2 regions of the Thioalkalivibrio sp. ALE25 genome follow, and region 1 is predicted to be linked to the other one. Evidence: predicted binding sites of a transcription regulator. Region 1 holds the regulator's gene; the other holds the start of a gene.
What was found. The regulator FliA, encoded in region 1, starts transcription of late flagellar genes. The targets are predictions, from matches to a motif close to GCTAAAGTTNNNNNNNNNNCNGCCGATA.

Region 1 (6,977 bases):
CCCGCGGGGGTATCGGCGGGTGCGGCGGCCTTCTCCGGTTCGGCGGGTTCGGGCGAGGCCGGCGAGGCTTCCGCAGGTTCTTCGTCCGCGGGGCTGGGGACCGCCCCGGTAGCGGCCGGCCCGGCGCCCTTGGCCTGCAACTCGTCCAGCAGGTTCTCGAATTCGTCGTCGGTGATCAGGTCGCCGGAGCTACCCTCACCCTCCGCAGCCGGTTCTTCTCCGGCCGCATCGCCCGCGGTGGAGCCCGTCTCCACGGGCTTCGGCGGCTGATCGCCGTGCAGGCTGTCGAGCAGGGCCTCGAATTCGTCGTCGGTGATCTCGTCACCGGCACCGACCATCGCTTCGCCATCCGCCGCCGGTTCCGCATCCGTATCCGCTTGCGGTTCGGGCTCTGGCTCCGGCTCGGGTTCCGGGGGCGGCGGCGCGGCGGGCTCCGCCGCCACGTCCTCGTTGTTCGCCATGCGCCGGAGGTTTTCCACCAGGTCGGCCTCGGCGGGCGTGGGATCCACGCCGGAGCGCAGGTCCCCGAACATCACGTTCAGGGTATCCAGCACCCGCAGCATGGTGTCCATCAGGTGACTGTCCGCCCGCCGCTCACCGTTACGCAGCAGGTTGAAGACGTCCTCCGCGTGATGGCACACGGTCACCAGGGGATCCAGGCTCAGGAAGCCGGCCCCGCCCTTGATGGTATGGAAGCTACGAAAGACCGCATTCAGCAGATCCCGGTCATCCGGATTCTGTTCCAGGTCGATGAGTTGCTCGTTGAGCCCCTCCAGCAGTTCCCCGGCCTCGATCAGGAAGTCCTGAAGGATTTCGTCATTGGGGTCGATGGCCATTCAGTCTCTCCGGTCGCGTGGCGCCATTCGCATGAGGGGAACTGCCTAGAAGCCCAGGCTCGATAGCAGATCGTCCACCTCGTCCTGTCCTTGAACGACATCCGCGGCGGAATCTTGAGTCTTGGGCACGCTGGGACCGTGACCCTTGCGGTCCGCCTCGCGATCCTCCTCGCGTTGTTCAAGCGACGCCTCGGCCGCCTCGACCTGCTCCATGCGCCCACTGGAGAGCCGGATCAGGGACACCAGGTTCTCTTCCAGGTCGGTCACCAGCTGGATCACGCGGCGAATCACCTGGCCGGTAATATCCTGATAGCTCTGTGCCATCAGCACCTCGGAGAGCAGCCGGCGCAGCTCCTCGGTGTCTTCCCCCGCCTGCGCGAAGAACGTGTCGAGCTCGCGGGCAAAGTCCCGGAACTCCTCCACCGAGAGCTGGCGGTTGCGAAAGCGCGTCCACTTCGCCGTCAGGTCGGCCGCCTGCTGACTGAACGACTCCGCGATCGGCAGGCTCGACTCGATGGCATTCATGGTGTCGTGGGCCGCCTGTTCGGTCATCGTGACCACGTAATTCAGGCGTTCCTTTGCGTCCGGGATCTCCGCCTGGGTCAGTTCGACCAGACGCGAATCGCCGCGGAAGCTTTGCAGGGCCTCGTGAAGATCACGGGTCAGCTTGCCCAGCTCGTCGAAGAGTTCGCGGTCATAGGGGCGCGCCAGATCCTGCACCAGCGCCCGGGCGCCCGTGTCGTCGCCCGCCTCCAGCGTCTTGACCAACTGCCGCGCAAGCTCCAGCTGATCGTCGCGTGGTGGGTGTTCCTGTTCAGTCATGAGAAGCCTCTTGCGGGTACGGCGCGGAAGGTTTCGGACGACGCCCGCGGCGGTCGGTGCCACGGGCGTCGGGCATATCGGTCACAGGCCCATGATTATCCCTGTGCTTCAATGCGTTCGAAGATCTTGTCGATCTTCTCCTTCAGCGTCTCGGCGGTGAACGGCTTGACCACGTAGCCGTTCACGCCCGCCTCGGCCGCCTCGACGATCTGGTCGCGCTTGGCCTCCGCCGTTACCATCAGCACCGGCATGGACTTGAGGTTCGGGTCGGCGCGCACGGCCTTCAGCAAGTCGATCCCCGGCATGTTGGGCATGTTCCAGTCGGTGATCAGAAAGTCGAAATCCCCGTTCTGCAGCATCGGCAGCGCGGTGCTGCCGTCGTCGGCTTCCTGGGTATTGTTGAAGCCAAGATCACGCAACAGGTTCTTGATAATGCGCCGCATCGTGGAAAAGTCGTCCACGATGAGAATCTTCATTCCCTTGTCCACACGTCACTCCGGGATTCGTAGGGTGGGTTTTAGAATAACTGCAAAGCCGTACCGTCTTCGAGCCACGAACCCAGGCGGGCGCGCAGTCGAATGGTGGCCTGACTTCGGATCTGGCTGACGCGCGACTCGGTCACGCCCAGCACGGCGCCGATCTCGCGCAGGTTGAGCTCTTCGATGTAGTAGAGCGACAGCACCAGCCGCTCGCGTTCGGGGAGGTCGCCGAGGGCTTCGGCCAGTTCCTGACGGAACTCACCGGCCTCGAGGGTGCGGGCCGGCGACACCTCCTGCCCTTCGATCACGCGATCGGCCCCGTCGTCACCCCCGCCGAGGTCGTCCAGGGCGAACAGGTGGGCCCCGGCGTGATCCTGCAGCATCTCGTAGTACTGGTCGATCGGCACGTCCAGCTCGGCGGCGACCTCGCTGCCACGCGCCGCCCGCCCCTCGCGCGCCTCGACGGTCTGGATCGCGGCGGCAATACGCCGACTGTTGCGGTGCACCGAACGCGGTGTCCAGTCACTGCGGCGCAGCTCGTCGATCATCGCGCCACGGATGCGGATCCCGGCGTAGGTGGCAAAGGTCGCGCCCTGGCCGCCCTCGAACTGGCGCGCCGCCTCGAGCAGCCCGATCATGCCCGCCTGAATCAGGTCATCCACCTGCACCGAGGCGGGGAGCCGCGCCATCAGGTGATGGGCGATGCGGTGGACCAGCTCGACGTGATCGGCAATCAGCTCCTCGTGCCCGCCGCTGGCCGCGGAGGCCGCCTGATAGCCGGAAAGTCGATTACGCGTCGTCATCATGCGCTCTGCAGCATCCGTTCCACGAAAAACCCGACGCCACCTTGGTCACCGCCGCCCACCGGCCAGCGGTCCACGGTCCGTGCCAGTTCGGCAAAGGCCTTCCCCGCCGGGCTCCCGGGGTACTGCTGTACCACTGGCGCGCGTTTCTGCACCGCCTTGCGCAGGTGATCATCCATCGGAATATAGCCGGCCAGGTCGAGCACCACCTCCGGCAGGTAGTTGCCGCAGACGGTATTGAGTTTCTGCATCAGTCGCTCGGCGCCTTCGCGGCCGTCGACCATGTTCGTCACCATGCGGAAGCGACGCAGGCCATGATCGCGGTGCAGGACCTTGATCAGGGCATAAGCGTCGGTAATCGAGGCGGGCTCGTCGCAGACCACCACCAGGGTCTCCTGGACCGCGCGGCAAAACGACGTCACGGATTCCTGCAGGCCGGCCGCGGTGTCCACGATCAGCACATCCAGGGGTTTGCGATAGGCGCTGAAGGCATGGATCAGACCGGCATGCTCGGCCGGCGTCAGGTTGGCCATCGCCGCGATCCCGGAAGCCGACGGCACCACCTTCACCCCGTCCGGTCCCTGGACGAGCACATCTTCCAGGCTCTCCACATCACCGGTCACCAGGTCGTGCAGCGTGCGCTCGGGACGCATCCCCAGCAGCAGGTCCACGTTGGCCAGGCCCAGATCGGCGTCGAACAGCATGACCTCGCGCCCGAGCCGGGCTAGGCCCACCGACAGGTTCACCGATACGTTGGTCTTGCCCACCCCGCCCTTGCCCGAGGCAACCGCGATGACCTTCAACGGCTTGTTAGTGCGTGGCATAGCGCCCCTTCCCGACCGGTTGAATCAGTTCCAGCGTGGCGGGCTCCGCCGCCCGTGCCGGACGTGCCTGGGCGCGCGCGCGCCGCGGCGGTTCCATCTCCGCCAGGCGCTCGGCCGCCCAGGTCTCGCGGGCATTGGCCGCTGCCCCGGGTTCATCGGCGGCATCCTCCAGGGCCAGTCGGGTCAGATACCCGGTATCGACCCGGTGAAAGTCCTCGGCAATACGCTGGCCATCGCTGACGAACCCCAGCCCCAGGTGCTGATCGAGCAGTACGGACAGGACCTCGCCCAGCTCCTCGGCCTCGTCCAGCTTGGTCAGCACCAGCGCCGAGGGCTCCGCCTTGCGAAATGCCTCCAGCACCCGCCGCAACGCGCTCCCCTGGGTCGTCGCCGACACCACCAGCCAGCTCTCGGCCCGGATGTCCGGCGGCAGGTGCGCGAACAGGGATTCGTCCTCCACTGCCCGCGGGGCCTGTCCCGCCGTATCCACCAGGATCAGGTGCCCATCCTCCACGCGGCGCGCCAGTTCGCGCAACTCTCTCGCGTTCTGCAGCACCCGCACCGAGATCCCCGCCATCTGGGCGAAGGCCTGCAACTGGCGCGTGGCCCCGATGCGCTGGCTGTCCAGGGTGACCAGCGTAACCGAATCCGGGCCCATGCGGCGGATCTGGCGCAGCGCGATGCGGGCCAGCGTGGTGGTCTTGCCAACGCCGGTGGGCCCGACCAGCGCCAGCAGGCCGCCCTCGTCCAGGATGTCCGGCCGGTGGGTGGCAATCGCGCCCGACAACCGCGCCCGCAGGCGTTCCCAGGCCTGTTCCGGCGAGCTGTCATCGAGAATGCTTCCGGCCAGGCTGCGCGCCAGGGCGTCGCTGAACCCGCGGTCGATCAGGCGCGCCTTGCATTCCGCCGCCAGCGGGTGGCGGGCCGCCCAGCGCGCCTCTTCGCTCTCCGCATACTGGCGCGTCATCAGGCTGCGCAGGTCGCGCAGCTCCTGCCGCATGGCGGTCAGCTCCGGGTCGGCCGGCCACGACGCTGCGGCCTGACCGGCGCCGCGCTCGCGGGCCGGCCGGGCGGTTGTGCTCGCTTCGCGGCTCGTCGCGGGCGCGTCCTGCGCGGCTACCGGCTCCGACGCGGCGCCGTCCTCCAGCGCCGCGACCACCTCCAGCCAGCCGTCGACCCGGCGACTGGACAGGATGACCGCGTCCTCGCCCTGCTGCTCGCGCACCTGGCGCATCGCATCACGCATGTCCCGGGCCCGATATCGTCTGACGTTCATGCTTTTTCTCCTGCGCCGCTCGCGCGGCGGAACCCTTCATCGTGTCGTTCAGGCGGACTGCTTCTGCGACTCTTCCTGGCCGACGGTGGCAACCACCCGGATCCGGCGATTGTCCGGAATCTCGGTGAAGGCCAGCACGGTCAGACTGCGGACCGCGCCGCGCAGCCACCCGGCGATCCAGGAGCGGATCTCCGGTGCCACCACCAGGACCGCCGGCTGTCCGGCCGTCTCCTGGCGGCGGGCCGCATCGGCCACCGAGCGCTGCAGCCGCTCCGCCAGCCCGGGCTCCAGTCCAACCGTGCCGCCCGAGCTCCCCTGCAGGGACTTATGCAAGAGCTGTTCCAACGACGGATCCAGCGCGATCAGGGGCAGCTCGTCCTCCGGCCCCACCAGGTCCTGCACGATCGAGCGCGCCAGGGCCACCCGCACCGCCGCGGTCAAAGTGCCGGGATCCTGACTCTTGACCCCCTCGTCTGCCAGGGTTTCGGCGATCGTGCGCAGGTCGCGGATCGAGACCTGCTCGGCCAGCAGGTTCTGCAGCACCTTCAGCACGATGGACAGGGACAGCGTCTTGGGCACCAGGTTTTCCACCAGCTTCGGCGAATGGCGCGCCAGCTGGTCGAGCAGGTGCTGCGCCTCCTCGTGGCCGATCAGGCGATGCGCGTTCTCGCGGAACACCTGTGACAGATGGGTCGCGATCACCGTGGCGCAGTCGACCACGGTATAGCCGGCACCCTGGGCCTGGTCGCGGTCCGCCGGGTCGATCCACAGCGCATCCAGATTGAACGTCGGGTCCTTGGTCGGCGTGCCCGGCACCGTCCCGAACACCTCGCCCGGATTGATCGCCAGTTCGCGCTCGGGGAAGACCTCGGCCTCGGCCACGGTCACGCCCAGCAGGCTGATGCGGTAGGCATTCGGGCTCAGTTCGAGGTTGTCGCGGATATGCACCGGCTGCAGCAGGAATCCCAGCTCCTGCGAGAGCTTGCGCCGCACGCCCTTGATCCGGCCCATCAGCTGGCCGTCCTGGGTGCGATCCACCAGCGGGATCAGGCGATAGCCCACCTCCAGCGACACCAGATCCACCGGCGGCACGTCTTCCCAGGTCAGGTCGCGATCCTCGGACCGGGCCCCGCCCTCGTCCTCCTGCGGGATGCGCTCCACCTCCACCTCGGCCTCGCGGGCCTGGCGCTTGAGCAGGTATGCCCCGCCGAAGATCAGCGCGGCCAGGCCCAGGAACACGGCATTGGGCATGCCCGGCACGATCCCCAGTGCGGCGATCACACCCCCGGCCACGTACAGCACGCGCGGGTTGGAGAACATCTGGCCGAAGACCTGCTGCCCCATGTCCTGGCTGCTGGTCACGCGGGTCACGATGATCGCGGTCGCGGAGGACAGCACCAGCGACGGGATCTGCGCAACCAGACCATCGCCGATGGTCAGCAGCACGTAGTTGGTCGCGGCATCGCCGATCGTCATGCCGTGCTGGACGGCCCCGATGGTCAGGCCGCCGATGATGTTCACGAACAGGATCAGGATGCCGGCGATCGCGTCACCGCGAACAAACTTGGAGGCCCCGTCCATGGAGCCATAGAAGTCCGCCTCGCTGGCGATCTCCTCGCGGCGCTTGCGTGCCTCTTCCTGGGTCAGGATGCCGGCGTTCAGGTCGGCGTCGATCGCCATCTGCTTGCCGGGCATGGAATCCAGGGTGAAGCGGGCGCTGACCTCGGAGACTCGCCCCGCGCCCTTGGTCACCACCACGAAGTTGATGATGATCAGGATGGCGAACACCACCAGGCCGACGGTGTAGTTGCCGCCCACCACGAAGTCGCCGAAGGCCTGGATCACCTTGCCCGCCGCGTCGGTCCCGGTGTGGCCTTCCAGCAGGATCACCCGCGTAGACGCGATGTTCAGCGCCAGGCGCAGCAGCGTTGCCACCA
Region 2 (6,977 bases), on a different contig from region 1:
GCCGAGGCCGCACACTTCGGCATTAGCGACGTCGCGCGTACCCTGGCCGCCAACGAGGTGCGCAGCGCCATCGTCATGGCCCCCGAAGACGATCTGATCCGCCGCCTCAAGGCCGGGTCCGATACGCGCATCGTGCCGTTCCTGGAGGTTTCGCAGCGGCTGGGCAAGAAGATGGACTGGATGCATGTCGAGGATCTCGGCGACCGCGTCGCCCGCATGCTCGATGAATCCGACGTGAAATGGCGCGGCCTGGGCGAGTTCCATATCCTGGCGGATGACCGCTTCGCCCCCGGTTTCGAGCAGCTGCTGGACCTGGCCGTGGCGCGCGACCTCACCATCATGATCCACGGCGACCCCGCCGTAATCGACCACGCCTACGCGACCCATCCCGAGGTCCGCATCCTCTGGGCCCATGCCGGCAGCTACGCGTACCCGCCGCTGGTGCAGGACTACCTCGAACGCCACCCGCGCATGAACATGGACCTGTCCATGCGCAACCCGCGCATCAATCCCGGCGGCCAGATCGACGACGCCTGGTTCGAGCTCTTCCTGGCCCACCCCGACCGCTTCATGATCGGCGTGGACACCTTCACGCGCACCCGCTGGGAACAGTACACGCGCCTGAAGGACGAGACCCGCGCCTGGCTGGAACAACTCCCCGAGGACGTCGCCCGCGCGATCGCATGGGAGAACGGCGAAAGGCTCTTTCCCGCCCAGTAAGGGCCTGGATTCACCACGAAGCGCACGAAGGCACGAAGAAGGGCCAGGTCAAGGGCGATTCACAGGAAGGCCGAAAGATTCGAAGGATGAATCGGCTAAAACCGCCCGGGGCCTGGCCGACGCCGTGACCCGTCCAGCCCGCCGGCCGAGCCCCCTGTGGGAGCGGGCTCGCCCGCGAAGCCCCCGCCCGCGTCCGCTCGAGCACCAGGCCTCCAACCAACCCTCCCCGTCAGACCGTGCCCGATCCACTACCCCATCAATCTCGCTTCCAATCTTCTCCTCTTCCTGTAGACCGGTTTTCGCCCTCGACCCAGCCCTTCTTCGTGCCTTCGTGCACTTCGTGGTGAACCAAGCCGTTCAACCACACACGCATGAAAAAGCCCGCCACCCCAAAAGGATGGCGGGCTCGGCTCCCGGCACCTGATCGTGATCAGACCTTGAACTGACCCACGCGCTGCTGCTGCTCGGAGGCCAGCTTGGACAGCTCCTCGGACGCATTGCGGATCTGCTCCGAACCCGACGCGGTCTGATCCAGCACCTCGGTGATGTTGGCCACGTTGCGGTTGATCTCCTCGGCCACCGTGGACTGTTCCTCGGCGGCGCTGGCGATCTGCGTGTTCATGTCGCTGATGCGGGTGACGGATTGCGTAATCGCGACCAGCGACTCGCCGGCCAGGTTCACCTGCTCCACGCTCTCGTGGGCCTTGGCACGGCCGTCTTCCATCGCCTGCACCGCCTCGCGCGTGCCGGTCTGGACCCGCTCGATCATCTGCTGGATCTCGTGGGTCGAGTCCTGAGTGCGGCTGGCCAGCGTGCGCACCTCGTCCGCCACCACCGCGAAGCCACGGCCCTGCTCGCCGGCGCGGGCGGCCTCGATCGCCGCGTTCAGCGCCAGCAGGTTGGTCTGATCGGCAATGTCGCCGATCACCTCGAGGACCTTGTTGATCTCCTCGGCGTCCTGCGACAGACGACTGACCACCTCGGCGGCGCTGTCCACCTGAGTGGACAGGCCATTGATCGCGGTGACCGTCTTCTGCACCACCTGCTGGCCGGCGTTCGCATCCTGATCGGTGGTCTGCGCGGCGGCGGCGGCGTCCGCCGCATTCCGGGCCACTTCCTGCACGGTGGCCGTCATCTCGTTCATCGCGGTGGCGACCTGGTCGGTCTCCGCCTTCTGGCGGCGGACCTGCTCGTTGGTCTCCTCGCTGGTCGCGGACAGCTCGTTGGCCGCGGCCGCTACCTGGTCGGAACCGGCCGCCACCTGCTGGATCAGCACCCGGATCTTCTCCACGAAGTTATTGAAAGCGATGGAGAGATCCCCCAGCTCGTTCTTGCCGGATACCTTCAGCTGACGCGTCAGGTCCCCTTCGCCACTAGCGATGTCGTTCAGACGGTCCACGGTCTGGCACAACGGCCGCACGATGCTGCGCGTCAGGAACCAGGCCAGCAGCGCGCCCAGGACCACAGCAATCACGCCGACCATCACCACGGTACCTGTGGCATTGCGCGCCATGTCGACATAGGCACTGCGATCGACCATCAGCTCGAGGACGCCCACCGCGTCCCCGGAGAAGTCCATCACCGGCCGCGCGATCACCGCCATCGGCTTGCCCTGGTAGGTCACGTTGCGCACGTGTCGCTCGCCGCCGAGCACCTCGCGCATCTCGGCGGCGCTGAAGGTGGCCTCGCCATCGATGGTGCCGCCAAAGCGGCTGAAACGTCCGTCGTCCCGCAGGTACAGCGCGACCGGCGCCCCCAGCTCCTCGGTAAACTGCTCGAAGAAGGGATCACCGAAGGACAGGCCAAACTCCACCGAGCCCACGTGTTCGCCATCATGGGCGATCGGCACGACACCTCGAATCCCGAGGCCCGCCACACCCTCTTCCAGACCGGAGATCGGCGCCTGATTGTTGTTGGTATCGACCACGGTCTGGCGGAAGCCGGACAGGTCGTCATCGTAGCGGTCCGGACGATGCACGCGCAGGAAGGATGTCGCCGGCGGCGTATGGAACTGGTACTGGCGCACTCCGTAGTCCGTGCTCAGCGACTCGAAGGTCGGCACGGTCATCGCGGCCAGGCGCTCGCGATCACCCGTGGCCAGTGCCTCCTGGACATCCGGGATGCGGGCGACCGTCTCGGCCATCGCCGTGGCCCGCGCCGCCTCCTGGTCCAGCCGATCCAGCAACTGTCCGGCCAGGTCGTTCAGCTCGCGCTGTTCGGCGCGATCCGCCATCGTGCCCAGGGCGTTCATCACCACCACCAGCGTCAGCACCACGGCGAGTACGACCACGCCGATGATGCCCACCATGAGCCGTACACCAATCCGGATATTCTCAAACATGTCTGCGCGTCCTTTCCTAGACCGGTCACGGCCGGCTTCAGAATCAAGATTCAGGTCAGTCGTCCTTCCTAGCGGCGGCGAATCCTAAAACTTGAATACGAAGGTACTTTCTTCCCCACAGGTTCTCAGGGGACAAGATTGCTTCGGTGGGCCGCTTCCGAGCTCCGCGCTCAGACGGGCTACAACAACAGAATCTCGGCAAACGCGTAGACCACCAGGCTGATCAGCACCAGCGCCAGCACCGAGAGCAATGCCCCGCCACGCACCATGTCCAGCACCCGCAGCCGGTTGCTGGCGAACACGATGGCGTTGGGTGGCGTCGCCACCGGCAGCATGAAGGCCACCGACGCGGCAAACGCCACCGGCAGGGCCAGCAACAGCACGGGCACGTCCATGCTCAGCGCGAACGCGGTCACCAGCGGCAACAGCGTGGCCGCTGTCGCGGTATTGCTCGTCACATGACTCAGGGTCATGGTCAGGAGCGCCACCCCGGCCATGATCAGGATCAGCGGCCAGGCCTGGGCGATCACCAGGGCGTCCGCCGCCAGCTCCGCCAGCCCGCTGGACTCGATCGCCGCACCCAGGCTCAAGCCCCCGCCTACCAGCAACAGCACGCCCCAGGGGAGCTCGCGCGTGTTGTCCCAGCTCAGCAGTCGGCGCTGTTCGCGCGACCCCGACGGCACCAAGAACAGCAACCCGGCCCCGAGGATCGCGATGCCGGCATCGGTCAGCGAGATCGGCAGCCAGCCCTCGAGCAGCGGCCGTGTCAGCCAGGCCAGCGCAACCAGCAGAAACACCCCGGCCACCCGCTTTTCCGCGACCGACCAGGGGCCCACGGTCGCGCGCTGTTCGTCCAGCAGCGCGCGCAGACCGTTCAGCTCCACCCGGTGCACCGGAAACACCCAGCGAGTCAGCGACCACCACGCAAGGGCCAGCAACACCGCCGCCAGCGGCAGCCCCAAGGTCATCCATTCCAGGAACCCGATCTCCATCCCGTGGCGATCGCCGAGGTACGCGGCCGTCAGGGCATTCGGCGGCGAACCGATGATGGTCGCCATGCCCCCGATGTTCGCGGCGAACGCGATGCCCAGCAGGAGCGCCAGGGCCGGGCGTCGCGACTCCATGTCCTGCCCCTGTGGCGGCGCGCCGCGCTCGATCAGCCCCAGCACCGAGAGCGCGATCGGCAGCATCAGGGCCGCCGTCGCGGTATTGCTGACCCACATGGACAACCCCGCCGTGGCCAGCATGAAGGCCCCCACCAGCACATGCAGGCGATTGCCGGCGCGCGCCACGATCGCCAGCGCCATGCGCCGGTGGAGATCCCAGCGCTGCACGGCCAGGGCAATGGCGAAGCCGCCCATGAACAGGAAAATGATCGGATTCGCGTACGGCGCGGTGGCCTCGTCCATGGGCACGATGTCGAGCACCGGCAGGACCGCGATCGGCAGGAGCGCCGTCACCGGCAGCGGCAGGGCCTCGCTGATCCACCAGGTCGCCATGAACAGCGTCAGGCCCAGAACCCGCCAGGCCGCCGGATCGAACCCCGCCGGGGCCGGCACCAGCAGGAAGATGACGAAGATCGCCGGCCCCAGCAACAGACCGATGCGCCCGCGCCAGTTCACCGGAGGGGTCTTTTCCGGTTGGGTGTCGCGTTGCCCTGCCGTGTCCTCGGTCGCTGCCATGGGCCTCTTTCGTCGGTGAAGCATCAGGGTATACGGCCCGGGCCAAAACCAACCCGTACCATCGGAAATTGCATCGTCCGGGCAACGTGACTATCGTTGTCCCGTTATGCGGCGTCCCCGTTTCGGGACGCTGCCACAGCAGTTTCTCACGACACTGTCCAAGGAGTCTTTCATGGCCTACGAACTGCCCGATCTGCCCTACGCCAAGAACGCGCTGGAGCCGCACATCTCCGCCGAGACGCTGGAATACCATCACGACAAGCACCACGCGACCTACGTGACCAAGCTGAACGGCCTGCTGCCGGGCTCCGAGTTCGAAAACGCCACGCTGGAAGACATCATCAAGAAGGCCCCGGCCGGCGGCATCTTCAACAACGGCGCCCAGGTCTGGAACCACACCTTCTACTTCAACTGCATGGCCCCGAACGCCGGCGGCGAGCCCTCGGGCAAGCTGGCCGATGCCATCAACAGCGCCTTCGGCTCCTTCGACGCCTTCAAGGAGAAGTTCAACGAGTCCGCCGTTGGCAACTTCGGCTCCGGCTGGACCTGGCTGGTGCAGAACAATGATGGCTCGGTGGAGATCGTCAACACCTCCAACGCCGCGAACCCGCTGCGCGACGGCAAGACCCCGCTGCTGACCTGCGACGTCTGGGAACACGCCTACTACATCGACTACCGCAACGCCCGCCCGAAGTACCTCGAGAACTTCTGGGCCGTGGTGAACTGGGACTTTGTGGCCCAGCAGATGAAGTAAAGTCCCAAGCGGACTAAACTAGGCGCCTTTGGCCGCATGACGCGGCCGCGCCTTTCATCGAGCCGGCGGCCCTCCGCCGGCTCTTTGGTTTCGGAGAACCCCATGAGCGACGCCCTGCAGAACACCTACAAGCGCCTGCCCGTTGCCTTCGAGCGCGGCGAAGGCGCCTGGCTGTGGGATACCGACGGCAAGCGCTATCTCGACGCCCTGTCGGGGATCGCGGTGTGTGGCCTTGGCCACGCCCATCCCAAGGTCGCCCAGGCCGTCTGCGACCAGGCCAGCACCCTGGTGCACACATCCAACCTCTACCGCATCCCGCTGCAGGAACAGCTGGCGCGGCGCCTGTGCGCACTGTCCGGCATGGATCGCGCCTTCTTCTGCAACTCGGGGGCCGAGGCCAACGAGGCGGCGATCAAGCTCGCCCGCCTGCATGGCCGTGCCCGCGGGATCGCCGAGCCGAAGATCGTGGTGATGGAAGGCAGCTTCCATGGCCGCACCATGGCCACCCTGTCCGCCACCGGCAACGCGAAGGTCCGGGCCGGATTCGAGCCGCTGGTATCGGGCTTTGTGCATGTGCCCCACGGCGACGCCGAGGCCGTCGAAGCCCTGGCGGCCGACCCGGACGTCGTCGCGATCCTGGTGGAGCCGGTCACCGGCGAGGGCGGCATACATGTCCCGCCGCCCGGCTACCTGCGCCGCCTGCGCGAACTGGCCGACCAGCACGGCTGGCTGCTGATGCTGGACGAGATCCAGGCCGGCATCGGCCGTACCGGGCACTGGTTCGCCTTCCAGCACGAGGGCATCACCCCGGATGTGGTCAGCCTGGCCAAGGGTCTCGGCAACGGCATCCCCATTGGCGCCAATCTGGTGGCCGGTGCCGCCCGCGAGCTCTTCAGCCCGGGCATGCACGGCACCACGTTTGGCGGCAACCCGCTGGTGTGCCGGGCGGCGCTGGCCGTACTCGATGTGATGCAGGACGAGGCCCTGTGCGAACAGGCGTCCCGTCAGGGCGAGCTCCTGCTGAACCGACTGCGCGACCGCCTCGCGGACCATGCGGGCGTCGTCGCCGTGCGTGGCCGCGGTCTGATGATCGGGGTCGAACTGGACCGCCCGGCCGGCGAGCTGGTCATGGCGGCGCTGGAGCGGGGGCTGATCCTGAACGTGACCGCGGATCGGGTCATTCGCCTGTTGCCGCCGCTGATCATCGACGACGACCAGGTGGAACAGATCGCCGTAACCGTAGCCGACCTGGTGGACGCGTTCCTGGCGTCGCCCCAAGCCAACGAGGTCTCCGCATGAACCCACGCCACTACCTCTCGTTCCTGGATCTCTCCGGCGACGAAACCCGGGCCCTGCTGCAGCGCGCCATCGAGCTCAAGCAGCAACTGAAGGCCGGCGAGCACCACGATGACCTGCTGCGCGGCAAGACGCTCGGCATGATCTTCGAGAAGTCCTCCACCCGCACCCGCGTGTCGTTCGA

Region 2: C996_RS0109850 (methyl-accepting chemotaxis protein) is a predicted target of FliA. The motif match lies at 3,131-3,158, and genes of this name have one in related genera.

The regions. Positions count from the first base shown of each region.
Region 1 is NZ_KB897928.1:98,807-105,783, reverse strand. Features, by position in the region: gene C996_RS0104510 (chemotaxis protein CheA) at 1-836, opposite strand, end outside; gene C996_RS0104505 (protein phosphatase CheZ) at 882-1,658, opposite strand; gene cheY (chemotaxis response regulator CheY) at 1,754-2,134, opposite strand; gene C996_RS0104495 (RNA polymerase sigma factor FliA) at 2,176-2,943, opposite strand; gene C996_RS0104490 (MinD/ParA family protein) at 2,940-3,764, opposite strand; partial or broken gene flhF (flagellar biosynthesis protein FlhF) at 3,933-5,040, opposite strand; gene flhA (flagellar biosynthesis protein FlhA) at 5,089-6,977, opposite strand, start outside.
Region 2 is NZ_KB897934.1:11,597-18,573, reverse strand. Features, by position in the region: gene C996_RS0109855 (amidohydrolase family protein) at 1-720, shown strand, start outside; gene C996_RS0109850 (methyl-accepting chemotaxis protein) at 1,151-3,061, opposite strand; gene C996_RS0109845 (DASS family sodium-coupled anion symporter) at 3,241-4,743, opposite strand; gene C996_RS0109840 (superoxide dismutase) at 4,916-5,497, shown strand; gene C996_RS0109835 (acetylornithine transaminase) at 5,600-6,796, shown strand; gene argF (ornithine carbamoyltransferase) at 6,793-6,977, shown strand, end outside.